2 regions of the Dietzia sp. IN118 genome follow, and region 1 is predicted to be linked to the other one. Evidence: riboswitches for the same ligand, from Rfam matches in the RefSeq annotation. Region 1 holds a riboswitch; the other holds the start of a gene.
What was found. A riboswitch is a leader RNA that binds a small molecule or an ion and turns the genes downstream of it on or off. The one in region 1 is predicted to bind cyclic di-AMP.
Positions count from the first base shown of each region.

Region 2: linked by a shared signal. The riboswitch ahead of Q2K20_RS10020 (C40 family peptidase) and the one ahead of Q2K20_RS12420 (transglycosylase family protein) in region 1 are both predicted to bind cyclic di-AMP.

Region 1 is NZ_JAUMSR010000001.1:2,576,757-2,590,993, forward strand. Features, by position in the region: gene Q2K20_RS12350 (citrate synthase) at 1-1,028, opposite strand, end outside; gene pdxH (pyridoxamine 5'-phosphate oxidase) at 1,177-1,842, opposite strand; gene serC (phosphoserine transaminase) at 1,927-3,051, shown strand; gene sepH (septation protein SepH) at 3,231-4,193, shown strand; gene Q2K20_RS12370 (DUF6928 family protein) at 4,202-5,122, shown strand; gene Q2K20_RS12375 (TrmH family RNA methyltransferase) at 5,151-5,987, opposite strand; gene Q2K20_RS12380 (NCS2 family permease) at 6,015-7,484, opposite strand; gene Q2K20_RS12385 (DUF2530 domain-containing protein) at 7,561-7,830, shown strand; gene Q2K20_RS12390 (DUF3027 domain-containing protein) at 7,836-8,756, opposite strand; gene Q2K20_RS12395 (glutaminyl-peptide cyclotransferase) at 8,815-9,711, shown strand; gene Q2K20_RS12400 (MFS transporter) at 9,704-11,095, shown strand; gene Q2K20_RS12405 (DUF2771 family protein) at 11,092-11,601, shown strand; gene Q2K20_RS12410 (cold-shock protein) at 11,610-12,011, opposite strand; gene Q2K20_RS12415 (hypothetical protein) at 12,127-12,414, shown strand; cyclic di-AMP (ydaO/yuaA leader) riboswitch at 12,596-12,753, shown strand; gene Q2K20_RS12420 (transglycosylase family protein) at 12,762-13,397, shown strand; gene Q2K20_RS12425 (hypothetical protein) at 13,495-13,695, opposite strand; partial or broken gene Q2K20_RS12430 (hypothetical protein) at 13,798-14,237, shown strand, end outside.
Region 2 is NZ_JAUMSR010000001.1:2,071,942-2,086,178, forward strand. Features, by position in the region: gene Q2K20_RS09995 (hypothetical protein) at 1-526, opposite strand, end outside; gene Q2K20_RS10000 (SRPBCC family protein) at 523-984, opposite strand; gene Q2K20_RS10005 (long-chain fatty acid--CoA ligase) at 1,126-2,925, shown strand; gene Q2K20_RS10010 (glycosyltransferase family 4 protein) at 2,960-4,093, opposite strand; gene Q2K20_RS10015 (NlpC/P60 family protein) at 4,230-5,153, opposite strand; gene Q2K20_RS10020 (C40 family peptidase) at 5,586-6,197, opposite strand; cyclic di-AMP (ydaO/yuaA leader) riboswitch at 6,210-6,358, opposite strand; gene Q2K20_RS10025 (hypothetical protein) at 6,438-6,656, opposite strand; gene Q2K20_RS10030 (DEDD exonuclease domain-containing protein) at 6,811-8,442, shown strand; gene trpD (anthranilate phosphoribosyltransferase) at 8,429-9,487, opposite strand; gene Q2K20_RS10040 (heme-copper oxidase subunit III) at 9,779-10,390, shown strand; gene Q2K20_RS10045 (c-type cytochrome) at 10,446-11,330, shown strand; gene Q2K20_RS10050 (ubiquinol-cytochrome c reductase iron-sulfur subunit) at 11,327-12,517, shown strand; gene Q2K20_RS10055 (cytochrome b) at 12,514-14,136, shown strand; partial or broken gene Q2K20_RS10060 (AAA family ATPase) at 14,232-14,237, shown strand, end outside.

The DNA.
Region 1 (14,237 bases):
TTGAGCGCGATCTCGAGCAGCGGGTCGTTGCTCTGCGACAGCAGCGCGTGCGCGTGCTTCTTGGCGATCTGCGCGCGCGGATCGTAGCTCTTGTAGACGCGGTGGCCGAAGCCCATCAGCTTGACGCCGTCGACCTTGTTCTTGACCCGGTCCATGTAGTCGGTGGCGTCGCCGCCCTCCGAGTCGATCCGCTCGAGCATCTCCAGCACCGCCTGGTTGGCGCCACCGTGCAGCGGACCGTACAGCGCGTTGATGCCACCGGTGATCGAGGCGTAGAGCGGGGCCTCGGACGAGCCGACCATGCGGACGGTGGAGGTGGAGCAGTTCTGCTCGTGATCGGCGTGCAGCACGAGGAGCATGTCGAGGGCGTCGGCGACCTCGTCGGTGACCTCGTAGTCCGGACCGAACGTCATCCGCAGGAAGTTGCGGACGTACCCGAGCGACGGGTCCGGGTCGATGGCGTCCTTTCCGCCCCGGATGCGCTCGATCGCGGCGGCCAGGGTCGGGCCGCGACCGAGGAGTCGGGCGGTGGCCAGGTCGACGGCCTTGGGGTCGTCGATGTCCAGGTCGTCACCGTGGGTCCCGAAGAGGCTCACGCCGGCCGACAGGACGGGCATCGGGTGGGTGTCCCGGGGGAAGGCCTGCAGCAGCGGCATCATCTGGCCGGGCAGCGTCGTCTCGGCGAGCACCTTCTCGGTGAACTCGGCGAGCTGGGCCTCCGTGGGGTCCTCACCGTAGATGAGCAGGTAGGAGACCTCGAGGAAGGACGCGTTGTCGGCGAGCTGGTCGATCGGGTACCCGCGGTGGCGGAGGATGCCCTCGTTGCCGTCGATGTAGGTGATCGAGGAGGTGCACGCGGAGGTGTTGACGAACCCGACGTCCAGGGTCGTCATCCCCGTCTTGGCCAGCAGGGAACCCAGCTGCACCGCGTCGCTTCCGCAGGTCGCTTCCACCACATCGAGTTCGAGCTCACCGCCGGGGTAGGACAGTGTTGCATTGCGGTCCGAACCGTTCGAGCCTGCGGTCACGCGATTCCCTCTCCGACGACTGGTCCCGGCGGCCTGAATCCCGCCACGAATGTGCTGTGCCACACCCTACCGTGAGGGCGGAGCACGGTTCGAAGGGAGTTCTCAGACGCTCCCCCCACGGCCCCACAGCGTGTCTGGACGCGGGTGGTCAGGGCTGGAGCCTGCGGGCGGTCCACGTCTCCCCCGCCAGGAGGCACTCGACCCGATCGTGGAAGCGGTCCGGACCGCCCTGCCAGAACTCGACCCGTTCGGGCACCAGCCGGAACCCGCCCCACCTGTCCGGCATGGGGATCTCGTCCACGCCCGCCAGTCGCTGCTCCGCGGTCGCGTACAGCGACTCCAGCTCCTCCACGGATTCGGCAGGTCGGGACTGCTCCGAGGCCCACGCCGAGACCTGCGACCCCCGGGGCCGCGTGCGCCAGTAGTCGAGGCTGTCCGCCCGGTCGACCGGATGGCACGGGCCCTCGATGTGGACCTGACGCTCGGCGACCAACCACGGGAAGGTCACCGACGCGTACCCGGTCTCCGCCAACTGCGTGCCCTTGCGGGACGTCGTCGTCGTGAAGAACGTCACCCCCCGCTCGTCGGCGCCCTTGCACAGCACCGTCCGGGTCGAGGGCCGGCCGTCGGCACCGACGGTGCCGAGCACCATCGCGTTGGGCTCACGGACACCTCGGCGACCCGCCTCCTCCAACCACGCGGTGAACAGCGGCAGCCACCCGTCGTCCAGGTCGGCGACGTCCAAGCGCGGATGCAGGCCGTACCCGACCCGCATCACGTCGAAATCGGCCGGTTCCAGGGCGGGTTCCTCCATGACCCAGACGGTACTCCGGGCCACGGACGGGCCGGACTACGATGGACCACGTCCCACACCCCGACCGAACGGCACCCCAAGAGCATGAGCGATCAGCTGCCCACCATCCCCGCCGACCTCAAGCCCGCCGACGGCCGCTTCGGCTGCGGCCCGTCCAAGGTCCGTCCCGAGCAGATCGCGGCCGTGTCCGACGCCGCCACCACCGTGATGGGCACCAGTCACCGGCAGGCCCCGGTCAAGGATGTCGTGGGCCGCGTGCGCGACGGCCTGTCCTCGTTGTTCTCCCTGCCCGAGGGGTACGAGGTCGTGTTGGGCAACGGCGGCACCACCGCGTTCTGGGACGCCGCCGCCTTCGGCCTGGTCCGCGAGAAGTCGCTGCACCTGACCTACGGTGAGTTCTCGTCGAAGTTCGCGAAGGTCACCGGCGGTGCGCCGTTCCTGGCCGACCCGATCGTCATCTCCGCCGAGCCCGGTTCGGCCCCCGAGCCGACCTCGGACCCGTCGGTCGACCTCATCGGCTGGGCCCACAACGAGACCTCGACCGGCGTCATGCTCCCCGTGAGCCGCCCGGCCGGCTCGGACAACGCGCTGGTGGCGATCGACGCCACCTCCGGCGCCGGCGGACTGCCCGTCGACATCGCCGACACCGACGTCTACTACTTCGCCCCGCAGAAGTCGTTCGCCTCGGACGGTGGCCTGTGGGTGTCGATCATGAGCCCGGCCGCGCTCGCGCGGGTCGACGAGATCGCCGCCACCGACCGCTGGTGCCCGGACTTCCTGTCCCTGCCGACCGCGGTGGACAACTCGCGCAAGAACCAGACGTACAACACCCCGGCCGTGGCCACGCTGATCATGTTCGCCGAGCAGATCGAGTGGATGAACTCCCAGGGCGGTCTGGACTGGTGCGTCGCGCGCACCAAGGACTCGTCCTCGCGCCTCTACGACTGGGCCGTGGCCAGCGACTACGCCACCCCGTTCGTCACCGAGGCGGCCCACCGCTCGCAGGTCGTGGGCACCATCGACCTCGACGAGAAGATCGACGCCGCGAAGGTCGCCAAGACGCTGCGCGCCAACGGCATCCTCGACACCGAGCCGTACCGCAAGCTGGGCCGCAACCAGCTGCGCATCGGCATGTTCCCGGCGATCGAGCCGGAGGACGTCACGCAGCTGACCCGCTGCATCGACCACGTGGTCGGCCAGCTCGCCTGATCGGCGTCCTCCGGGGCCACCCGCGCAGCATCGTCTGCAGTTTTCCGCAGCCCACCCGGCCCGTCCGCGCGCCGGGTGGGCTGTGCTGACCTACCATGTGGATCAACGCCCAGGACCCGGGTGCGCGCCACTCGACCCCTCGAGCCGCCCACGGGACCGCGAGGAGTCGAGGAGGCGGCATGCGGAAGCTGAGGATCGTCGGTGTGGACACCGAGTCGTCGGTCGTCGAATGCGAGGTCCCGGACTCCGGCGAGAAACTCTCCCTCCCACTCGATGATCGTCTGCGGGCGGCCGCCCGTGGTGAGTTCGTGCCCGGTGGTGGGTCCGGTCGGGCTCCCGTGACCGGTACGCTGCGCCCCCGCGAGATCCAGGACCGCATCCGGCACGGCGCCTCCCCGGAGGAGGTCGCCGCCGACGCCGGCGTGTCACTGTCGCGGATCCAGGGGTTCGCCGTGCCGGTGTTGTTGGAACGCGCCAACGCCGCCGACATGGCCAAGGGCGCCCATCCGGTGCTGCCGGACGGCCCGGCCCTCAACACGCTCGCCGACCGGGTGGGTGCCGCCCTCGACCGCCGTGGCGTGGACCCGGACCTGGTCGTCTGGGACGCCTGGCGTGACCGGTCCGGTGGGTGGGTCGTCCGTACCTCCTGGCCGGCGGGCCTGTCCGACGACGCCAGTGCGACGTGGTCGTTCGTCCCCGACTCGCACGGCGGTTCGGCCCGGGCCCTCGACGACGAGGCGGAGAACATCCTCGACCCCTCGCGCGCGACGGCGCTGCGCTCGGTCTCGTCTCCTCCCCCGCTGCCGCCGGGCCCGCCGCCGATCCGCGCGGTCCCCGCGCCGTCCGCCGCGCCGGCCACCCCAGCCGGATCGTCGACACCAGCCGGACCGTCCACCCCCGCCGCATCCGCCCCTCCCGCGGGGACGGGACCGGTGGCGTCCGGGCGGTCGGAGCCGACGTCCGGCGCCTCGCGCCCCGCGGGGGTGCGAGGCGGGAACGACAACGACGACGACGACAACACCGACAACGAGGACTTCCTCCAGCCCACGCCCACCGAACCCGAACGACGCCCCTCGCGCCGTCATCCCACGATGCCCTCGTGGGAGGACGTCCTGCTCGGGGTCCGCGGTAAGGACGACTGAGTCCGGTCATGGGACACCACGTCGCAACCTTCTGGTATCTCGCCACGGACGATCCCGCCGCACCGATCCGGGCGGGACAACCGTCCGACCCCGGTTTCGCGCGACGTCTGCTGTCGCGGCTGTTCCCCACGGTCACGGTGGCGTCCCTGGGCGCGTTCCCGCTCAACCGCTCGGCCTCGGCCGGGCCGGGGGAGATCTACGTGGGCTCGTTCCCGGGACTCACCGTCGTCCAGACCCCGATGGAGGGGCCCATCACGCCGTCCGCCACCCCGGAGTCGTGGCTGAAACTGGTGGAGGCGCCCACCATCCTGCTGTTCGCCCAGGATGCCGAGGACGGGGTGAGCGGATTCGCCCGGTGGGAGTCGGGGCGGCTCGTGCGGGCGTTCGCTGGGGCCGACGACCGGATCGTCGAGGACGAGGGCATGCCCCTGCCGTTCGAGAGGCCCTACTGGGCCGGCGAGTTCCCGCTCGACACGGCGACCGACACCCCCCTGGCGTTGCCGTTCTCGCCATCGTCACTCCTCCACGCCGCCCACCGCGACTGGCTCGGCTTCGACCTGGAGCCGGGGGGGCTCGACGTGCCGGTCCACGGGTTCGCCACCGACGGTCGCCGCGAGGTACGCCAGCACACCCCGCTCTCCGGGCCGGCACTGCACGTCGTGGGGATGCCGGGCCGCGCCGAGCTCCACGCGGCCGCGAGGCGTGCCGCCGGCGTCGGGTCCGACACGGACGCCGATGGCGACAGCGCCGCCGGCGGGCCCTCCCCCTACGCCGACGACGACTACGAGCGGCTCCCCTCCGGATCCCGCGGGCCGGGCGGGGGTGCGCGCGGCGGCCGGATACGGAGCATCGCCGGCCTCGTCGGTGACGCCGTGCGCCGGGGCGCGGACTCGGTGTCCCGCCGCCGTCGCGACGGCGGATCCCGCTAGCGGGTCGACGCGGCCCGTCGCGAGCGGGTCAGTCCCGGCGGGACCGCTCGTAGAACGCGACCGCCGCGGCGGTGGCGACGTTGAGCGAATCCGTGCCGTCGGTCATGGGGATCGCGGCCCGCACATCGCAGGCACGCATCGCGTGCTCGGTGAGCCCCGGGCCCTCCGCGCCGAGCACGAACGCCACCCTGTCGGCGTCGACGGCCCGGGACAGCGGGGTGTCGGCGGACGGCGTCAGGGCGACGGTCCGGAAGCCCCGCTCCCGCAGGCCCTCGAGCGAACGCTGCCAGGTGGTGGGCGTGCCGGGCAGGTGGGCGAACGGCAGGCGGAGCACGTGTCCCATCGACACCCGCACGACCCGCCGGTAGAGCGGGTCCCCGGCCGCCGCCCCGAACAGCACGCCGTCGACCCCGAGGGCAGCGCAGTTGCGGAAGATCGCGCCGAGGTTCTCGGGGTCGTTGACGCCCTCGAGCACGACGAGCGTCCGCGCGCCGTCCAGCACCTCCTCGACCGGCAGTGGTGCGGGCCGGTCCGCGGCGGCGAGGATGTCGCGGCTGGACCGGAAGCCGATCACCTCGCTGAGGACGTCCTTGGTGGTGCGCAGATACACCGCGTCGCCCGCGCGCTCGTCGGCGTCCCACCCCTCGGCGGCGGCCTCCCTGCGCAACTGGTGCAACCGCGCGTCGGTACCCAGGAGGACGTGTGGCCGGAAGCGCGAGAGCAGCATGCGGCCCACGACGTACGTGCCCTCGGCGATCACCAGTCCCCGCCCGCCGGGCAGGTCGGGCCGCCGGTCGGAGTTGTTGAGGTCGCGGAGGTCGTCCAGCCTGGGGTCGGCGGGGTCGGAGACGTCGACGACGTGCACGGTTCGGTCGCTCCTCCCGCCGGCCGGTCAGGCCAGCGCGTCGGTGATGGGACCGATCGCGAAGTACACGACGAACGCGACCGCGACGATCCAGAGGATCGGGTGCACGGTGCGGCCCTTGCCGGTGGCCGTTGCCATGACGACCCAGGCGATGAAACCGATCCCGATGCCGTTGGCGATGGAGTACGTGAACGGCATCGCCACGATCGTGAGGAACGCCGGTAGCGCGACCGCGAAGTTGGTCAGGTCGATCGCCTTGATCTGCGAGATCATCAGCGCACCCACGATCACCAGCGCGGGCGCGGCGGCCTCGACCGGGACGACCTCGTACAGCGGGGTGAAGAACATCGCCAGCAGGAACAACCCGCCCGTGACGACGTTCGCCAGGCCCGTCCGGGCTCCCTCGGCGATGCCGGAGGCGGACTCGAGGAACACCGTGTTCGACGACGACGAGGTCAGACCGCCGGCGACGGCACCGAATCCCTCGACGACCAGCGCGGCCTTCATGTTGGGCAGGTTGCCCTTGTCGTCCATGAGCTCGGCTTCCTTGCCGAGGCCGGTGAAAGTGCCCATGGCATCGAAGAAGTTGGCGAGCAGCAGGGTGAAGACGAACAGGCCCGCGGCCAGCGGCCCGATGCGGACGAACGCGCCGATGAGGTCCACCTGGCCGATCAGCGACAGGTTCGGGATGCCCCCGAGAGAATCGGGGATGCCGGGGACCGCGAGGCCCCAGCCGGTCGGATTGGGCTCACCGTCGACGAAGGACGGGCCCGCGTCCGCTAGGGCCTCGACGATCACCGCGAAGACCGCGGTGACGACGATGCCGATGAACAGGCCGCCGCGGATCTGGCGTGCGACGAGGATTCCGCAGAGCAGGAGACCGACGACGAAGACGAAGGTGGGCCACGAGGCGATCGACCCGTTGATGCCGAGCCCCACCGGGACGGTGGTGCCGGCCGCGTCCGGGAGGCGGCGGACGAAACCGGAGTCGACGACACCGACCATCGCGATGAACAGGCCGATGCCGACGGCGATGGCCGCCTTGAGCTCGCCGGGCACCGCGTTGAACACGGCGGTGCGGAACCCGGTGACGGCGAGGATCACGATGATGATGCCCTCGATGACCACCAGGCCCATGGCCTCGGCCCAGGTCACCTGCTGCGCGATGGTGACGGCGACGAGCGAGTTGATCCCCAGGCCCGTGGCGAATGCGAAGGGGTACCGCGCGATCGCACCGAACGCGATGGTCATCACGCCCGCCGTGAAGGCGGTGACCGCGGCGATCTCGACGATCGACAGCTGGTTGCCCTCGACGTCGGTGCCCGAGCCGAGGATCAGCGGGTTGAGGATGATGATGTAGGCCATCGCGAAGAAGCTGACGAGCCCGCCGCGGACCTCGCGGGACACCGTCGAGCCGCGCTCGCTGATCTTGAAGTAGCGATCGAGCGCCCCGACCTTGGTGGGGGGCTGCGACGGGGCCCCGGTGCTCTGCGACATCTGGTGACCTTCCTGAGCTGTGGGTGAGGAACCGTCATAGAGTAACCGCCCCGCCGCCTGCGGTAGCGTCGCGGTCATGACGGACGAGTCGACAGACCCGGGGGTCCCCCGGATTCCCGCCTACCTGCTGGACCCCCGACCCGTCGTCATCATCGGCACCCTGGCGTGGACGTTGGCCCTCCTGGCCCACATGCTCATGGAGGAGGTCGACATGCGTTCGGTCATCCTGGGCGCGGTCGGCGTCGGCGTCGGGGCGGTCGGCACGATCGTCTACGCACTGCAGCGCCGGGCCGTACTACGCGGCAGCGCGGGTGCCCAACAGGGCCTGGACTACGACCTGGACTGAGCGGGTCAGTCCGCGGACGTGGGCTCGTCGACAGACGTCTCGGCGTCCCCACCCTCGTGGGGGGCGGCCGCACCGGACGCGGGGTGGCCGGACGCGGCCTGATCGTCCGTGCGGTCATCGGCGGCGGAGCGGGCACGTGCGGTCGCGGCGAGCTGCTGGGGCAGGACCACCACGTCGACGGCGGCGTCGTCGTACGCGTAGGCAACAGCCGGCCCGGTGTCGGAGGGGATCTCGACCTCGCTGTGGGCGCCGCAGCCGTACTCGAGGTGGACGACCTGCCCGTCGGCGGAGAACTCGTTGGCGCAGACGCCGAACAGGGCGCCCAGGGACCCGGCCACGGGCACCAGGAACCCACAGGTCCCACAGTGGTGCTTGGCGGCCCGGGCGATCTCGGTGTCCGGTCCGCGCTCGACCGTCCACCGGTCGGCGGCGGCGGCCCGCCCCTCCCAGCTCAGGCGATGCGGTCGGCCGAGACCGATCGGCCCCGCGGCGTCGTCCAGCTCGTCGTCGCCGTTCAGCGTGTAGCCGGGGACGAGCCGGTCGTCGTCCTCGGGCGGCGGGAGCAGATCCCCGGCGCCGAGGTCCCCGGGCCGGATGCGCCGATCCCACGGCACCCACTCGGGGGCGACCAGCGCGTCCGCTCCCGGGAGGAGCGCGATCTCGTCGACGGTCAGGTCACCACCGGGCACGAGCGCGAGGACGCAGGCCCAGTACCAACCTCGGTACCCGGGCAGCTCGGAGGCGAACCGGTGCGTGGTTGTGAACTCCGCCTCGACGGTGCTGCCGAGGTGCTCCCCCACACCCTCCGCGGCGAACTCCTCGACCGCCGACCGGGCCACGTCGACGCCGGAGGCCAGCCGCTCACGCAGCGCGCCGTCGAAATCCGACCCCTGATCCGTGCCTACCCCGGTGTTCACCCCTCCCATTATGCGCATCTCCGCGTGGAGGTCACGGCCCGGCCCGTCGTGCGGCATCCTGGGGGGCATGCGCAGCGCCCTCGGCCCGGTCGGCCCCCTCGTCGTGTCCCTGAGCCTCGTCGCCGCACTCACGGCGTGTTCCTCGGACGACGGAGGAGCACCGCCCGCCACCACCTCCGCCGGCGCTTCCCTGGCCTCGTCGAGCGTCCCCGCCGGCTCGGCCGCCGGGAGTTCGGCGGCCCCCCGGGTGCCGGTCGGGCCGTCGGACCCGCAACCCGCGCGCGGCTCGGTGGAGGTCGTGCGCACGCTCGAGCACGACCCGTCCTTGTTCACCCAGGGGCTACAGGTGGTGGGCGACGAGATCTACGAGTCGACGGGGCGGGTCGGCAGTTCCGTGGTCCAGCGTCGACCGCTGGGGGGTGGCGAGCCCGCGGTGACCGTCGCCATGGCGGGGGACGAGTTCGGCGAGGGCCTGGCCGTCACCCCCGACACCCTGTGGACCCTCACCTGGCAGAAGGGCATCGCCCACAACCGCGACCCGCAGACCCTCGAGGTGCGCTCCGAGGTCCCGTACGAGGGCGAGGGCTGGGGCCTGTGCTCCGACGGCACGGCGCTGGTGATGAGCGACGGCTCCGACACCCTGACCTTCCGCGACCCGACGACCTTCGAGCCGACCGGACGCGTGTCGGTGACGTCCGGGGGCACGCCGGTCACCCGGCTCAACGAGCTGGAGTGTGCGGACGGCTCGGTCCTCGCGAACGTGTGGATGACCGACGAGATCGTGCGGATCGATCCCGCGACGGGGCAGGTCACCGCGATCTACGACGCCGGGCAGCTCCAGCAACCGCGGCCGGCCGACCCGGATGCGGTGCTCAACGGCATCGCGGCGCTGCCGGACTCCGGGAACGTCCTGCTCACCGGCAAGCTGTGGCCGACCATGTACGAGGTGCGCCTCGTTGGGTGAGCGTCACACCGGACCCGCGCGCCGCGCCGTCTCCTCCGCCGGACGGGGCGTGCGCCGGGTCTTCCACGCCGACGGCGCGGACCGCTCGGGGCTCGCTCCGCTCAGCTACGTCACGGTCGCCAACTTCGCCTGCGACGCGATCCTCGCCGTGGCCCTGGCGAACACCCTGTTCTTCTCCGCCGCGACCGCGGAGTCCCGCGCCAGCGTGGCGCTGTATCTCCTGGTCACGGTCGCGCCGTTCGCACTGATCGCGCCGGTCATCGGCCCTGCGCTGGATCGCCTGCACCGGGGCCGACGTCTCACCGTCTCACTGACGTTCACCCTGCGTGCGGTGCTGGCGGTGGTCCTCGCGCTGAACTTCGACTCCTGGCTCCTGTACCCCCTCGCGCTGGGCATGCTCGTGTTGTCCAAGACGTTCGGCGTCGTCAAGGCGTCCATCACCCCCCACGTGCTGCCCCCGACCCTGGACCTGGTCCGCACCAACTCCCGCCTGACCGTGCTGGGGCACGTCTGCGGCAGCCTCATCGCAGGGGCCACAGCCGGCGCCGTGGCGTGGCTGTGGGACTCCGACGCCGCCCTGTGGTTGCTCGCAGCGGTCGCCCTCGTCGCGGCCTACGTCGCCGTGACCATCCCCGCGCACGCCGAGGCGTCCCGGGACGAGGAGTCCGCCACCCTGCGGATGGAGCGGGGCCCGAGTCTGACCGGTGACCTCCGGGCGGTCCTCACGCGGCCGCTGGGCAGGAACGTCCTGGCGAACCTGTGGGCGGTGTCGCTCCTGCGTTTCATGACCGGCTTCCTCACCCTGTTCCTGGCGTTCATGGCCAAGGCCCAGGAGGACGCCACCGCGATCGAGCAGGCCGGCCTCCTGGCGATGGCGGGCGCCGCCGGCGGGCTGGGTACCTTCACCGGCAACGCCGTCGGTGCGCGGCTCCCGCTGGGACGGCCCGAACGGATCGCCGGCACGGCCGCGGGGGCGGCCCTGGCGACGGCCGTCGTCGCCGCGTTCCTCGGGACCATCTGGGCCGCGGCCGTCCTCGCGCTCGTCGCGGCGGTGTGCAGCGCCCTGGGCAAGGTCGCCCTCGACGCGTCGGTCCAGACGGACATCCCGGACGCCGCACGCTCCTCGGCCTTCGGTCGCTCCGAGACCGCCCTGCAGGTGGCGTGGGTCCTCGGCGGAGCACTGGGCGTCCTCCTGCCGACCGACTTCACCGTGGGGTTCTCGGTGATCGCCGTGGTCGGCGCCCTGATGTTCGCGCAGTCGCACCTGACCGGCCGCGGGTCGACCCTCGTCCCCGGCCTCGGCGGCAACAGGCCGCGCTTCCCGGGCCCGCCGCGCGACCCGGGTGTGGCCGACACCCGGCCCCTCGGCAGAATGAGGGAGTGAGTTCCCGCAACGAGACCCCGTCGACCGGCTCCCGTATCCGTCCCATCACCTGGGCGATCGCGGCGTGGATGATCATCATGATCGCCGCGATCGTCGGCGCCTGGCAGGGTTCGGAGGCCCGGTACGGTGCACTACCCGAGGTGACCGTCGCGAGCGATCGCGGCCAGGTGACCGTGCTGCCGTTCACCGCGACCGACCTGGACGGGAACACCTTCACCAATCCGGTCGGCGAGTTCCGGGTGCAGGATGAGGACGTCCTCACCGTCCGGCTGCCCGGAGAGCTGCGTGCGTCGACGATGGACGTCTATGAGATCCGCGCCGACGGCTCCCGCGACTACACCGTCGAGGCCGGCGGGCCGGGCCAGCTGCTGGTGCCCGTGACCACCCCGGAGGAGGGCCGGATCGAGGGCCTCGCCATCCGTGCGGTCGCGATCGTCTATGCCGCTGACGGGTCGGAGTCGATCCTCAACGGCGAGTGGTCGGTGCGCTTCACCTACGCCGACTGATCCGTGGGTCAGGCGTCCAGCTCGCGCGCGACCGCGCGGAGCACCGACGCCACCCGGCCCGAGACCTTGGCCTCCGGCCGGTGACCACGGCGCAACTCGGGCTGGACGGTCGACTCGAGCACCTTGATCATGTCCTCGACCATCCCGTGCAGCTCGTCCGCCGAACGTCGGGGCCCGCTCCTCGGGGCCCGCTCCTCCGCGACCGTCGGCTCGTCGTGGACCACCACGCGCAACGCCTGGGGGCCGCGGCGCCCGGAGACCATGTCGAACTCCACGCGCTGGCGCGGACGCAGCGTCTCGAGCCCTGCGGGGAGCGCCTCGGAGCGCACGTAGACGTCCTCTCCGCCCTCCTGGGACAGGAAACCGAAGCCCTTCTCCGCGTCGTACCACTTGACCTTGCCGCTGGGCACCGCGAACCACCTTCCGACCGGACGCGGGATACGCGACCGACAACCATGACTGATGCCCCGAGACTACCCTCGTGCGCGTTGGTGCCCACCGCGAGGCGAGCGGTAACCTCCCCGTGTGACCGCCGACGATCGACGCCCTGCCGACGACCCCTGGACACCTGACGCCGCCGCGTCCGCGCGGGCAGCCGACCCCGTGCGGCCACGACGCCGGGGCCTGTTCGTGACGGCGCTCGTCATCTTCACGATCGGGGTGCTGTTCACCGTCGCGGCGGCGCTGACCCCGTTCGTGCTCGGCCGCGACGCGCCGACTCTCCTCTATCTCGGGGCGATGTCGTTCACCCCGGTGGGGTTCCTGCTGGGACTGCTGTACGCCATCCTCGGCTCGCGGCCGCCGTCGGTGTGACCAACCACACCCGTCCGCGAACGTCGCTGGTAACGAGCCGATAACGGCGCGCACGTCAGACCCACACTGCCTCGGTTTATTTCAGAATGGTGACGATCCGGCATCGGACCGCTACAGTTTCGTAGCAGACTCGTCAGCGAGTCGGCATCGGACGCACCTACCGAACCCCGCCCAGCGGCCGATGCCACAGTGACCATTACCCGGGCGGGGACGGGGGACCCGACAGGGCCCACCACGGGCCCGGCGACCGATGGTCGCCTTGGGGTGAAGCCGCCACCGGCGGCCGGACGCACTCGTCCGAACCCGACAGCTCACCCCGTAGGCACAGAGTGAAAAGGACTGACGACATGACCTCTTACACCGGACGCCACCGTGCCGCCGCCGCCTCCTCAGCGCCCAGGAACGCTGTGAAGGTTGTCCTCGCAGGCACCGCGTTCTCCGCCGCCGGCCTGGCCCTCGCGCCGGCCGCCAACGCCGCCCCCGACTCCGACTGGGACCGCCTGGCCCAGTGTGAGTCCGGCGGCAACTGGGGCATCAACACCGGGAACGGGTACCAGGGCGGCCTGCAGTTCTCGCCGAGCACCTGGGCCGCCTACGGCGGTACGCAGTACGCCCCGACGGCCAACCAGGCCACGCGCGAGCAGCAGATCGCGATCGCCGAGAAGACCCTCGCCGGTCAGGGCTGGGGCGCCTGGCCCGCCTGCTCGGCCAAGCTGGGCCTGAACTCCGCGCCGACCCCGCGCGACCTGTCCAACCCGGCGCCCGCGCCGGCCCCGCGTGCCCACGCCCCGGCCGCGCCCGCCGCCCCGGAGGCGGTCACCGCCGCCGATCACGTGGCGACCCTGTCCTCCTTCGCCGAGGGCCGCGGCATCGTGCTGCCGATCGCCGACACCTACGAGGCCAACCGGGACGCCGTCGACGCCGCCTACGCCGGCAACCAGGACCTGGTGGACGGCTTCTTCGCCACCTACCTGGCCAACTGACGCGTCACCCGCGCAGCCCCGGTCCACGGACCACGAGGAAGGGCCGCCACCCCCTGCAGGGAGTGGCGGCCCTTCCTCGTGTGTGAGTGCGTCGCGCTCAGCGGGTGCGGACGGTCCTGTTGACCACCGTCTCCGGGTGGAGGTAGCCCAGCCGATGCTGCGGCAGCGGGAAGGTCTCCTGCCCGAAAGGGGACAGGCCTCCCGCGACCAGCGCGGCGAGTTCGGTCACCGGGTGCTCGCCGAACGAGGCGTCGGGCCATCCCGGGTTGTCATGGGTCAGATTCTTCTTGGCAGCCACGTGTCCAGTGTCTCACCTCGCGGGCGTCCCGTCAGCATCCGGGTCGTATCGGACCCGGACGGTCCTCACCGCCGCCGCGATCTCACTAGGCTGGGACGGATCATGCCGAGTTCCCGAGCCTCCTCCCGCCGTGTCGCCCCCCGCCGTGCTGGTTCCCCCGGTGCCGCCGGCGACGAGCCGGACTTCCCCGCGTGGCTGGCCGGACTGTCCGATGACGCGCTCGTCCGCGTGTGCGAGTCGCGTCCGGATGTGGCCACCCCTCCCCCGGCCTCGGTCGACGTGCTCGCGTCGAGGCTGCGGTTGCCGGCGTCCACCGCCCGCGCGCTGGGGACCCTGACGTGGCCGGAGCTCGTGGTCCTGGCCACCGCCGCAGCGGTGGGAGCCGATTCCGGGGCGGTGCCGCTGGGTGCGGTGTCGGGCCGGTTGGGTGTCGACGACGACGAGCCCGTCTTCCACGCCGCCCTCGCCCGTCTCCGCGACCTCACCCTGCTCTGGGGCGGAGGGGACCATGTCCGGATGGCGCCCGTCACGGCGGTGGCCGT
Region 2 (14,237 bases), 500 kb from region 1:
GGAAGCCGGCCACGTCACCGGCGAGCAGCGCGAGTCTGTGCGCTTCCCGCACCCGCACGTCGGCGCGTCCGCCCGCCGCCATGGAGGCGAAGCGCACATTGGCGGGCCAACGTGATTCCACGAACGCGGCCAGTTCCCCGGCCGCCGCGAGCCGGCGCACCGCGGTCAGGTCCCCGTCGAGCTCGACCACGACGACGTCCCAGTACTCGGACGACGCGGCCCGTCGCGCGTACTCCCACCCGAGCACCGCGGCCAGTGGGGCGTCCCCTCCGGCGGCGAGCGCCGCGAGTACGTCGTCGTCCGGATCGGCGGCGCCGGACCGGTAGGTCTCGAGCCTCGCCGTCGGGTCGTCGACCCGGACCTCGACGGGCCCGTCCTCCGAGACGTCGAGACGGGGGTCGACGGCATCGGGATGGCCGGTCAGGATCAACGCCGTGCAGCCGGGGTCCGCGAGGAGGTCGGCGGTGACGCCCGCGCGGTCCTCGGGATCTCCCCCGAGGACGACGACGACACGAGTTCTGCTCACCGCGACTCCGCCCGGCGTTTGAGTTCCTTCAGTGCGTCGCCCAGGATCCGGCGCTCGGCGCGGCTGCGCAGGCTCCCGATCACCGGGACCGTGAGCTCGATCTCGAGTTCGTAGTCCACACGCGTGCCGCCCTCCACCGGTTCGAGCCGGTAGTAGCCCCGTTGGGCCCTCTGCAACGCCGAGCTCTCGAGCCGCCACTCCAGACCGCGGTCGTCCGCCGACCAGGAGTAGACGAGGACGTACTCGTCGACGATCGCGCCCGCCTCGAGCTCGAACCGCACCCGGTCCGGACGGCCGTCCTGACCGGTGGAGAGCACTTCGGCCGCGCGGATCGACGCGGACCACTCCGGGTACGCGGCGAAGTCGGAGATGACCGCCATGACGTCCTCCACCGGTGCGTCGACCACCGTGGAGTCTCTGGTCGGCCACACCTCGGGGGCGCCGTCGTGCTCGCTCATACCCACAAGCTTCACATATCCCGCTCCGCGATGCGCCCCACCCGCGGCGCCCGGAAGGCAGGCGACGTGACCACCGTGTGGTCCCGGCGATAGTGTGTGTGGTCACCGACATACTCTGAACGTCTCCACCGGGAGGACCCTTTGCGCGAATACGTCGCGGTACCCGCCAACTTCACCGTCCCTGACGACTGGTCCTGCGTTCAGTCGGCATACGACCGCGCGGAGAACACCCCGGAGAACGTGGCGTTCCAGAAGCCCGTCGACGGTCGGTGGACGGACGTCACCAACCGCGAGTTCGCCGAGGAGGTCCGGACGATCGCCCGCGGACTGGTGGCGCTCGGTGTCCGGGCGGGCGATCGGGTCGCCCTGCTGAGCTCCACCCGGTACGAGTGGAATCTCATCGACTTCGCGATCTGGGCCGTCGGCGCGGTCACCGTTCCCGTGTACGACAGCTCCAGCGCCGACCAGATCCACTGGATCATGGAGGACTCCGCGGCCCGGTTGATCATCGTCGAGAACGACATCCACGCCACCACCGCCCGAGAGGGCGTGCAGGGCCTGGAGGTCGCCGACGTCCTGGTGATCGACGGCGCGACCCCGGTCCTCGAGACCCTCGCCTCCGAGGGGGCCACGGTCGACGTCTCGGTGCTCGACGAGCGCCGGGCCTCGGTCCGCGCCGACTCCCCCGCGACGCTGATCTACACCTCGGGGACCACGGGCCGCCCCAAGGGCGTCATGCTCAGCCACCGCAACTTCATGTCCGAGACGCTCGCCGTGCTCGAGACGCCGTTCAGCGGGATCCTGCGGGACGACGCCACCTCGGTGATGTTCCTGCCCCTGGCCCACGTGTTGGCCCGCGCCATCACCTACGCCGGCTTCCACGCCGGCGTGACCATCGCGCATTCCTCCGACCTGACCAACCTGGTCGAGACGTTCGGCGAGATGAAGCCGCACTACATCCTGGCCGTCCCCCGCGTGTTCCAGAAGGTTTTCAACAAGGCCCAGGCGACCGCGCAGGACGGCGGCACGGTCAAGGCGTGGATGTTCGACAAGGCCGCGGACACCGCGGTCGCGTACTCCAAGGCCAACCGGGGTGACGGCCGGGTGGGTCCGCTGCTCGGGCTGCGCCACGCGATCTTCTCGAAGCTGGTCTACGGCAAACTCGTCAACGCGCTCGGTGGGCGTTGCGAGGTCGCCATCTCCGGCGGCGCGGCCCTGGGTGACCGTCTGACCCACTTCTTCGACGGCATCGGGGTCAACATCTTCGAGGGTTACGGCCTGACGGAGACCTGTGCGGCGATCACGGTCAACACCCCGGGGCGGATGCGGATCGGCAGCGTCGGCCATCCGCTGCCCGGCTGCGCGGTCCGGATCGCGCAGGACGGTGAAGTCGAGGTCAGCGGACCCGTCGTCGCCTCCGGCTACTGGCAGAACGAGGAGGCGACCGCCGAGTCCTTCAGCGACGGCTGGTTCCGCACCGGTGACCTGGGTTCGATGGACGAGGACGGGTACCTGTCGATCACCGGCCGCAAGAAGGAGATCATCGTGACGGCCGGCGGGAAGAACGTGGCGCCCAACCAGCTCGAGGACGCGCTGCGTGCGGACCCGCTCGTGGCGGAGGCGGTGTGCGTGGGCGACGGCAAGCCGTTCGTCTCGGCCCTGCTGACCCTCGACCCGGAGGCCGTCGAACGGTGGAAGACCCACCACGACAAGTCCGGCTCGTTGTACGAGTTGCTCAAGGACGCCGATCTGATCGAGCACCTGGACCAGGCGCTGGTGCGGGCGAACCGGAGCGTGTCGCACTCCGAGTCGATCAAGAAGTACCACGTCCTCCCGGACCAGTTCACCGAGGAGACCGGTGAGCTCACCGCGTCCCTGAAGGTCAAGCGCAACGTCGTGCACCAGAAGTACGCCCAGCAGATCGAGTCGCTCTACGCCTGATCGGACCGCGCGTCGGAACGCGTGCTCTCGCGGGTCACTCCCCCGAGAGCACGCGTTCCATGTCCCGGGCCAGGTCCTCCCAGCGCCAGTTCTCCAGCACCCAGGTGCGGCCGCGGACCCCCATGGCCGACGCCCTGGGCCGGTCCTCGAGCAGGCCGGCGACGGCGTCGGCGACCTCGCCCTGTGACGTCCCGTCGACCACGAGACCGGTCCGGCCGTCGCGCACCGTCTCCGGGGCACCGCCGCTCCGGCCCGCCACGACCGGCACCCCGCACGCGGACGCCTCCAGGTAGACGATTCCCAGCCCCTCGACGTCCAGCCCTCCCCCTCGGGTCCTGCACGGCATCGCGAAGACGTCCGCGAGTCGGTGGTGGTCGACGATCTCGTCCGCGGGGACGCGGCCGGTGAAGACGACCCGGTCGGCCACCCCGAGGCGGCGTGCCAGTCCTTCCAGCGTGCGCCGATAGGGCCCACCGCCGACGACGACGAGGACCGCCCCGGGCACCCGCCGGGCGATCTCCGGCATCGCCCGGATGAGCATGTCCTGGCCCTTCCGCGGCACGAGGCGGGACAGACACACGATCACGTCGCGGTCCGCGAGTCCGTAACGGTCGCGGATCGCCCTTCGCCGTGCGGGATCCGGCCGGAACCTCTCCGTATCGACGCCACCCGGCTGGTGCACCAGGCGGGCGCGGGGGCCGAACGCCGCCGCGAACCGCCTCCGTGTGTAGTCGCTCACGTAGGTGACCGCGTCGGTGGACTCGCCGATCAGTCGCAGGATCTGGCGCGAGCCCGGCAGCATCGACCAGCCGACCTCGTGTCCGTGTGTGCTCGCGATGATGCGGTCCACGGGGCCCTGCCGTAGCACCGGCGCCATGGCGGCGAGGGGGGCGGCGGCCCCGAACCAGATCGTCGTCGCGCCGAAGTCCGAGGCGAGCCTTCGTGCGCGTGCCGCGAGGTCGGGCGTGGGGAGCAACACCTCGGTGGGCACCCTCTCCACCAGATAGGGCTTGGCGGCGTCGTACTCCGCCGATTCGCCACCCCGGAACGTCGAGGCGAGCACCGCGACGTCCGTCGGGTCCAGGTGGCTCAGATACGTCTCCAGGTACGACTGGATCCCGCCCGGGCGCGGCGGGTAGTCGTTGGTGATCAACAGCGTCTTGGTCATCGGCTCCGAGCCTGCCACACAACCCGGCCCGCCTCGGCCCCGCCCGGTGCGTCGTCCTCGTCGGGAAGGGGCGGAGCGCGATCGGGGACGGCCGGTGTCTGCGCGGGGCGGCCGTGCTTGGCCGGGTCGGCCGGGGTCAGTAGCGGCGGATCCCGTGAATCGGCATCGCGTCGACCTGCTCGAGGCGGACCGGCACACCGTAGGTCGGGGCGTGCAGGACCAGACCGTCGCCGGCGTACATCCCGACGTGGGTGGCGCCGGGGAAGTAGATGACAAGGTCACCGGGCCGGATGTCGTTCATCGCCACCGGGGCGCCCGCGACCGCCTGCGCCTGGCTCGCCCGGGGCAGCGCCTTGCCCTCCTGCGCGTACGACCACACCATGAGACCGGAGCAGTCGAACTCGGACGGGCCCGTCGCGCCCCACGAGTAGGGCGCGCCCAGCCGGGAGAGTGCGACTCGGAGCGCCGCGGAATTGACGTCGTCCACCGGCGGGGCAACGTACCCCTCCGGCACCACCGGTCCGCCGATCCAGAGATCGCGTTGTGCGTCCGACAGTGCGTCGACCCGGCGACGGACCTCATCCATCCGTACCCGCATCTCCTCGGTTCGGCGGGCGAGCGCGTCGGTTCGCTCCTGCGCGACGCGGGCCGCGTCCCGGGCCTCGGCCGCGGAACGCGCGGCCTCTTCCCTGAGCTGCACCGCATCCCGGGACGCAGCTCTAGAGGCGTCCAGTGCACTCGTGGTGGCCCCGGACAGTCGGCGCAGCGTGTCGAGCCTGTCGACCAGGTCCCGGGGGCTCTCGGCGAGCACTGCCGCCCGTGTGGCGCCGGTGTCCCCGCCCCGGTACCGCATGGTCGCGAGGTGATCGACGATGGACTGGTCCCGGCGCGCGGTGCCGTCCGCGAGGGCGGACCGTCCGGCTGCGACCCCGGCGGCCCGTTCGAGGCGGACGCGCTCCCCGTTGGCGCGGTCCAGTTCCCCGCGCGCGAGGTGGAGCTGCTCCCCCAATGCTCCCGCCTCCTCGGACAACCGGGCCAGCTCCGCCAGGTCCTCGCTCATCTCGCCGGGCACCGCTGTGGCGGACGGCGTGGTGGACGGTGCAGTCTGCGACGGAGCGGGGGAAGACGGAGCGGTCGACGACGGAGCGGGAGAAGTCGAAACCTGATCAGGCGGGGTAACCGGACCCGGGACAGGCGCCGTGGTCGCGGTTGGCGACGACCGGTCCGGGGTGGTGGTCTGCGCTCCGGCCGGCGCGGGACCGAGGGTCAACGAGGTGGTCACGGTCGCTGCGATCGCGAGCACGCTGAGGCTGCGGGTCATCTGGTGTCGTCGAACTCTCGGATCCGGGTCACGCAGGGCGCGGGCGCCCAGCCGACGCCTACGGTGGAATCGGGTACCCGAGAGGGGATGTTACAGACGACAGACCCCGCCGGTGACCGGTTCGAGACCGGACGCCGACGGGGTCTGCGGAGGTTCGGGGAGCGACCCGACTCAGTAGTAGCGTGTCGCACCGTAGAACGGCATGGAGTCCACCGGCGCGTAGCTCACCGAGGTGCCCGAGTACGGGGCGTGGACGACCTGGCCGTTGCCGGCGTAGATCCCGACGTGGCTGGCGCCACTGTAGAAGGCGACGATGTCGCCGGGCTGCAGGTCGGCCTTGGAGACCTGGGTGCCGCCGCCGATCTGGGCCTGGCTGGTGCGCGGGATGGAGATCCCCGCCTCCTTGTAGGCCCACGAGGTCAGACCGGAGCAGTCGAACGAGTTGGGGCCGGTAGCGCCCCAGACGTAGGGCGAGCCGACCCGGGTGGTGGCGGCGTCGAGGATGCGCTGGCCGGTCGAGACCACCGGCGCGGGGGCGGCGAACTCGACGGGCGCCGCCTGTGCCTGGGCCTGGGCCAGGCCGGCCGGGAGCTCGATGCCCTCCGGTAGGTCGAACGAGACCTGGTTCGGCACGCCGGGCAGCCGCAGCTCGACGGGGACGTCGACGGTGACGGGTGCGGCGGCGGCGGTTCCGGAACCGGCGACAGCGGCTCCGGCTGCGAGCAGGCCGGCGGCGGCGACACGGCGGCCGGTCGAGCTGGTCTTGATGCTGTGGGCTCCCACGAAGACTGTTCCTCTTTCTTCCTGCGGCACCGACCGGGTTAGCTGACGGGTTCGGACACGGAAGTCTGTCCTACGCTTCGGACCTGTAGGCCCTCGTGCGATTCACCCCAGTGGATCTTGGTTCCCCGGTGCGCCCTTCGGCGCTTAGGTGTGACCCCGGCTCCCCGCCGGCAGGCGGGCGATGACTTCCGAGGTCTCGAAAAGGTTACGAAACCGTCTCGTCGAAGTCCAGTTCATCGCTCACGCGGCGACGTCAGCCCCCAGAATCTCGACCGTGGAGACCATTCCGACCTCGCGCAGGACGTCGATCGCCTCGCGAACCTCCGGGTCCAGAACATAGCCGCACGACTCCGGAGATAGCTCGTCCACCTGCGGTTTTCCGGCGTCGAGAACGGCGATGATGCACCCGTCACATGCGGCGGGTCCTGCGGGACACCGCACGCAGTCCATCGTGAACATGATCTACCTCACACTTCGTCCTGGGCGTGTTGCCCGTTCGTTATCGAGCCGCGATCCGGGCCCGGGGTGGTCGTACTGCGGGGCACCCTAGGGACAAGGTCCGACAACCACGGCGGGGCCGGCGGTGTCGGAGGGCGGGGCTACCGTCTCCGGCATGCCCCGATCCCCCTCCCCCGTCTCTACCGGGGTGCAGGCAGCCTTCGACGATCTCGAGCCTCTGCTGTCCGACGTCACGTTCGTCGTGGTCGACCTGGAGACGACGGGCACCCGGACCGGAAGCGACGAGATCACCGAGATCGGCGCGGTACGCGTCCGAGGCGGCGAGGTGCAGGCGGAGCTGTCGACGTTCGTCTCGATCGACGGTGCCCTGCCCGGCCACATCAGCAGACTGACCGGGATAGCTCCGGACGACCTCGTCGGTGCCCCGAGTCTCGGCGAGGTGATGTCGACGTTTCTCGAATTCTCCCGCGGGGCCATCCTCGTCGCCCACAACGCGCGGTTCGACCTGGGGTTCCTGCGGGCCGCCGCCGCGTCGACCGGGCACCCGTGGCCCGATCCCCCGTCGCTCTGCACCCTGGCTCTCGCGAGGCGGGTGCTGCACCGCGGGGAGACACGAGGCCACCGGTTGGGAGTCCTCGCCGCGCACCTGGGGGCCACCGTGGAGCCCAATCACCGGGCCCTGCAGGACGCCCGCGCCACGGTCGACGTGCTCCACGCACTGATCTCGCGGGTCGGCGACTGCGGGGTCTCGACCCTGTCGGAGTTACGGGCCTACGACGGTCGCCTCTCCCCGGAGGTGAGGCGGCGGGCCGCCATGACCGGGTCATTGACCGAGGGGCCCGGTGTCTACGTGTTCCGGGACGACGCCGGTGGCGCCCTGTACGTCGGCTCGTCCGGCGCGGTCCGCAGACGGGCCCGGTCCTACTACTCCGGCGGTGACACGCGCGGACGGATGCGCACCATGGTCGGGCTGGCCGACTCGATCGACTCGGTCGCGTGCGCCCACCTCCTCGAGGCGTGGACCGTCGAGGAACAGCTCATCGACTCGCTTCAACCCCCGTTCAACACCCGGTCGCGGAGCCCTCGCCGCGGCTGGTGGCTCACGCCCCCCACCGGCCGCGCCACCCGCCCGAAGGTCGTGCGAACCCCGGACGACCCCGCCGCCATCGGGCCCTTCCGGCGCGCCGAGGACGCCCGGGCCGCCTGGGAGGACCTCCTCGGCGTGTTCGGCACCGCCCCGGGATCCGATCGCTGGGCGGCGCTGGCGGAGGGACGGGACTCCGGTCCCCTGCGGGATCTGGTCGACCGCGTGGAGGTACTCGCGGCCGAGGGCGCGTTCGAACGCGCGGCCAGGCTCCGCGACAGGACCGCAGCCCTCGTGCGGGTCCTCTCCCGACGGCAGGAACTCGCCGCAACGGCATCGCTGCCCGAGATCGTTCTCGCACAGCCGGCGCCGCGCCGGACGTGGGCGGTCGCGGTGGTGCGCCACGGTCGACTCGCCGGATCCGGGGTCGTCCCGCCGGGAGCGGCACCGATGCCGGTCATCGACGGACTCCGGGCCGCCGCGACCACCGTGCAGCCCGGCCCGGGCCCCTTCGCCGGTGCCACCGCCGCCCAGATCCGGAACGTCCACCGGTGGATCGACTCGACCAGGACACGCATCGTCTCGGTCGAGGGTTGCTGGACGCTCCCCCTTGACGGGGCGCACACGCTGACCGGCTGGGCGACCCTGGCCGAGAGCGCCGCCGCCGAGCACCGCGGGACCGGACTCGTCAGCGCACGCTGAACCCGGCCCACTTCTCGAGCAGCCGCGCCGCCTCGCCGTCGTCGATCGCCGCGGCGGCCCGGTCCACCGCGGCCCGCATGGCAGATACCAGGTCGGAACCACGCTCGAGACCGTCGAAGGCCACCAGCGCGGCCGCGGAGTTGAGCAATACCGCATCGCGCACCGGGCCCCGTGCTCCCGCGAGGAGATCGCGGGCGACCCCGGCGTTGTGGACGCCGTCCCCGCCCCGCAACTCCTCGATCGAGCAGGTGCTCATCCCGAAGTCGGCGGGCTCGACCTGATCCTCGTCCACATGACCGTCCGAGACCCGCAGCACCCGGGTGGGACCGGTCATGGTGATCTCGTCGAGGCCGTCCGACCCACGCACCACGAGCGCCGACCTGCCGCGCAGCGCGAACACCTCCGCCATCACCGTCATCAGCCCCTCGAAGGCGCAGCCGATGAGGTTCGCGGCGGGTGCCGCGGGATTCGTGAGAGGCCCGAGGATGTTGAAGACGGTCGGGATCCCGATCTCACGCCGGGGGGTCGCAGCGAAACGCAGCGCGGGATGGAACACGGGCGCGAAGCAGAAGGCCACGCCCACCTCGTCGAGGCACCGCCCGACGTCCTCCGGGCCGAGGTCGATCGCCACCCCGAGCGCCTCGAGCACATCGGCACCGCCGCTCTTGGACGATGCCGCCCGGTTGCCGTGCTTGACCACGGGCACTCCGCAGGCGCTCACCACGAGAGAGGACATCGTCGAGATGTTCACCGTGCCCTGGCGGTCACCACCGGTACCGACGATGTCCACGCAGGGACGATCAGTGGGCACCCGACGGGAGTAGTCGAGCATGGTCGAGGCCAGCGCATCGAGCTCCGGACCCGTGACGCCCTTCATCTTCAGGGCAACGCCGAAGGCTGCGATCTGAGCGTCGGTGGCGACACCCTCCATGATCCGGGACATCGCCCACCCGGCCTCCGCCGGATCGAGGTCCCCGCCCGCGGTGAGGGTGCCGAGAACCCCGGGCCACGACCGGCCCCCGTCGAACGCTGCCGAACTGCCCACGTGTCCCGACCTCCTCTGGTGTCATGGAAACGGACACGCCCCACAGGGCGCCGCCCGCACGTCGTCAATCGTGCCACTGTTCCGACCCGGCCCGTGCGCTGACACCCTGCACTCCGGCGGCGGCGAGCGGCCGGGGCTCTCCTGAGAGTGCCCTGATAGCCCCTGCAAGGGGGACCAATACCGACCCTTGCCCTGAGGGTTTCCGAAGCGACCTGCGGAAACGCTGGACAGACACGCCAATTTCGGGGGTCCGTGCAGACTCGTCCCTCCTCAGGGGTCATACTTGGCCACGTGACGAGCGCAGTAGATAACTCAGGATCGGCCATGGCCCAGCGTGTTCATTCGCTGAATCGGCCGAACATGGTCAGTGTGGGCACCATTGTCTGGCTGTCCCAGGAGCTGATGTTCTTCGCGGGTCTGTTCGCGATGTACTTCGTCTCCAAGGCGAACTCGGGAGGTGACTGGCCCTCCTACCCGGTGCACCTCAACGTGCCGTTCGCCCTGACGATCACCGTCATCCTCGTGGCGTCGTCGTTCACCTGCCAGATGGGCGTGTTCGCCGCCGAGCAGGGTGACGTCTTCGGCCTCCGCCGCTGGTACATCATCTCCGCGGTGATGGGCACGGTCTTCCTCATCGGCCAGACGTACGAGTACGTGATGCTGGTCCTCGAGGGCACCACCATCTCCTCCAGCGTCTACGGGTCCGTCTTCTTCATCACCACCGGCTTCCACGGTCTCCACGTCGCGGCGGGTGTCCTCGCCTTCGTCGTCCTCGTCATGAGGACCACGATGTCGCGGTTCACCCCGGCGCAGGCCACGGCCGCCATCGTGGTGTCGTACTACTGGCACTTCGTCGACGTGGTCTGGATCGGCCTCTTCGTCACCATCTACTTCATCCAGTAGCAGCTGGCCGCAGGACGCTGTGTCCAGCAGGTCCCAACACCAAAGGGAACTCACAATGAACTCACCTCACCCACCCGCTGCGGACACGCCGTCGCCGGACCCGGCGACGACCCCGACGCGTCCGGCGTCCACCAAGCGGCGCCGCAAGGCGACCGGCGCGCTCGTCATCGCCGCCGGCCTCCTCGGCGCGGGAGCCATCGCCACGGCAGTCGTGCCCGAGCCGCAGGTGGCGACGGCCCAGCAGGACCAGGCCGCGCTCATCGCCGAGGGCAAGTCGATCTACGACGTCGCCTGCATCACCTGCCACGGCCAGAACCTGCAGGGTGTCGAGGACCGCGGTCCCTCGCTCGTGGGCGTCGGTGCGGGATCGACCTACTTCCAGGTCCACTCCGGCCGCATGCCCGCGGCGGACAACGAGGCCCAGGCGGAGCGCAAGAAGCCCCGCTACAGCGAGCACCAGATCATCGCCCTGGCGGCGTATGTCGACGTCCACGGCGGTGGACCGGGCATAATCACCAACCCGGACGGCACCATCGCTCAGGAGTCGCTGCGCGGCGCCTCCGGCGAGAGTCGTTCGGAGGAGATCGCCCGCGGTTCCGAGCTGTTCCGGCTCAACTGCGCGTCCTGCCACAACTTCACCGGCCGCGGTGGCGCACTGTCGGCGGGTAAGTACGCCCCGACTCTCGACCCTGCCAACGAGCAGGAGATCTACCAGGCGATGCTGACCGGGCCGCAGAACATGCCCAAGTTCTCGGACCGCCAGCTCACGCCTGACGAGAAGAAGGACATCATCGCCTTCATCAAGGACGCGGACAGCAAGGTCTCGCCCGGAGGCTACGGCCTCGGCGGGCTCGGCCCCGTGACCGAAGGTGTGGCCATGTGGCTTGTCGGCATCGTCGCCCTCATCGGTGCGACCCTGTGGATCGGATCCCGTTCATGAGTGAGACCCCGAAGAACCCGTCCCCGGCGGACCTCGACCGGATGAGCGATGCCGAGCTCGTGCGATTGGGCACCGAACTCGACGAGGTCGACGTCCGGTTCCGCGAGGCCCGTTTCCCGGAGGGCACCACCACCCGCGCCGAGAAGCGCGCGGCGCTGACCGTCACCACCTGGTTCGCGCTGTCGGCACTGTTCGGCCTCGCCTTCGCCGTCGTCTACATCTTCTGGCCGTGGGAGTACCGCGGCGAGGGCGAGGACGGCTACTGGCTGTACATGACCTACACCCCGCTGCTCGGCCTCACGATCGGGCTGTCGATCCTGTTCCTGGGTTTCGGCGCGGTGCAGTTCACCAAGAAGTTCATCCCCGAGGAGATCTCGGTCCAGACCCGCCACGACGGCGCCTCGGACGATCTCGACCGGCGCACCTTCGTCGCCGAGCTCAACGACTCCTGGAAGACCTCCACCCTCGGTCGCCGCAAGGTCATGGGCGGTTTCCTCGGTGCGGGTGTGGGGCTCATCGGCCTCTCCGCGATCCTGCCGCTCGGCGGCATGATCAAGAACCCGTGGAAGCGCGGGGAGATGACGCTCGCCGGAGACGGCACCCTGCACACCACCGGCTGGACCCTGGCGTCCGACACCCGTCCCGACGGCCTCCCGCCGGAGAAGGTCTACCTCGGCCGCGACACCGGCAAGGTGTACCCCGACGGGCACCCGCCGGCCGGCGAGGGTCGCCTCGAGCGCATCCATGTGGAGGATCTCTCCGCCGGTGGCCTCGAGTCCGTCTTCCCCCTCCCCGCAAGCGCCCTGGGCAACTTCGAAGAGCACATGCACTCGATCCACGGCTCACGCAACGCGGTCATGCTGATCCGTTTCCGTCCCGAGGACGCGGCCCGCGTGACCAAGCGCAAGGGCCAGGAGAACTTCAACTACGGCGACCTGTACGCCTACTCGAAGATCTGCACCCACCTCGGCTGCCCCACGTCGCTGTACGAGCAGCAGACCCATCGATTCCTCTGCCCGTGCCACCAGTCGCAGTTCGACGCGCTCGAGTACGCGAAGCCGATCTTCGGCCCCGCCGCCCGTGCACTGCCGCAGCTGCCCATCGCCGCCGACAGCGAGGGTTACCTCGTTGCCAACGGTGACTTCATCGAGCCGGTCGGACCTGCCTTCTGGGAGCGTCGTTCATGAGCAACAACACGAGACTCGCGGCACTGGGCGATGGCCTGGACTCGCGGTACACCATGTCCAAGGGCCTGCGCCGGCAGATCAACAAGGTCTTCCCGACGCACTGGTCCTTCCTGCTGGGCGAGATCGCCCTGTACAGCTTCATCATCCTGTTGATCTCGGGTGTCTACCTCACCCTGTTCTTCGACCCGTCCCTGTCGAAGGTGATCTACCAGGGTGCCTACGCACCGCTCAACGGCATCGAGATCTCCCGTGCCTACGAGACGGCGTTGAACATCTCGTTCGAGGTCCGTGGCGGACTCTTCGTGCGCCAGATCCACCACTGGGCGGCCCTGCTGTTCGTCGCCTCGATGGTCGTCCACATGATCCGCATCTTCTTCACCGGCGCGTTCCGTCGCCCGCGTGAGGCCAACTGGGTCATCGGTTGTGTGCTGCTGCTCCTGGGCATCGTCGAGGGCTTCCTCGGCTACGGCCTGCCGGACGACGTCCTCTCGGGCACCGGCCTCCGGATCACCTCGAGCATCATCGTCGGCCTGCCGGTCATCGGCACCTGGATGCACTGGCTGATCTTCGGCGGGGACTTCCCCGGCGAGCTGATGATCCCGCGCTTCTACGTCCTGCACGTGCTGATCATCCCCGCGATCATCCTCGCGCTGATCGCCGCCCACCTGGCGCTGGTCTGGTACCAGAAGCACACGCAGTTCCCCGGGCCCGGCCGCACGGAGAACAACGTCGTCGGCGTCCGGATCCTCCCGGTCTTCGCCGTCAAGTCGATCGCCTTCGGTGCCATCACGGTCGGCATGCTCATGCTCTTCTCGGGCCTGTTCACGATCAACGCGATATGGAACCTCGGGCCGTACAACCCCTCACACATCTCGGCGGGCTCGCAGCCCGACTGGTACATGCTGTGGACAGAGGGCGGCGCGCGAGTGATGCCGGCCTGGGAGCTCTACCTCGGCCCGTACACCGTGACCGCGACCACCTGGGTGGCCGTCATGCTGGGCGCCATGGTCGCGCTGATGTTCGCGTACCCGTGGATCGAGTCCAAGATCACGGGCGACAAGTCGCACCACAACCTGCTGCAGCGTCCGCGTGACGTGCCCGTCCGCACCGCTGCGGGCATGATGGCGATCACGTTCTACGTGATCCTGGTCCTGATGGGGTCCAACGACCTCATCTCGTACTTCTTCTCCATCTCGCTCAACGCGACGACGTGGGCGGGTCGAATCGGCCTGATCCTCCTGCCGCCGCTGGCGTACTTCGCCACCTACCGCCTGTGCCTGGGTCTCCAGCGCGCGGACCGCGAGGTTCTGGAGCACGGGATCGAGACCGGCATCATCATGCGGATGCCGCAGGGCGAGTTCATCGAGGTGCACCAGCCGCTCGGCGAGATGGACGAGCACGGTCACGCCGTTCCGCTCGCCTACGCCGGCGCGAAGGTGCCCACCAAGATGAACCAGCTCGGTGTGGCCGGCCGTCCCCCGCGGGGCGCCCTCAAGGCCGACCCGGTCGAGGAGGCCCGTCTGCTCGAGGACGCCGACCACGACAAGCACCACCGCGAGCACTCGATGCTCACCACGTTGCAGGAGGAGAACCGGTCTCGTCGCCACGACGGGCACTGATTCCCCGACAGCACCCGACCGCGGGCCGGATCTCCACCTGGAGGTCCGGCCCGCGGTCGTTGGACGCCGACGGCCGCGGCCGAGGGGAGACGCAGATGAGC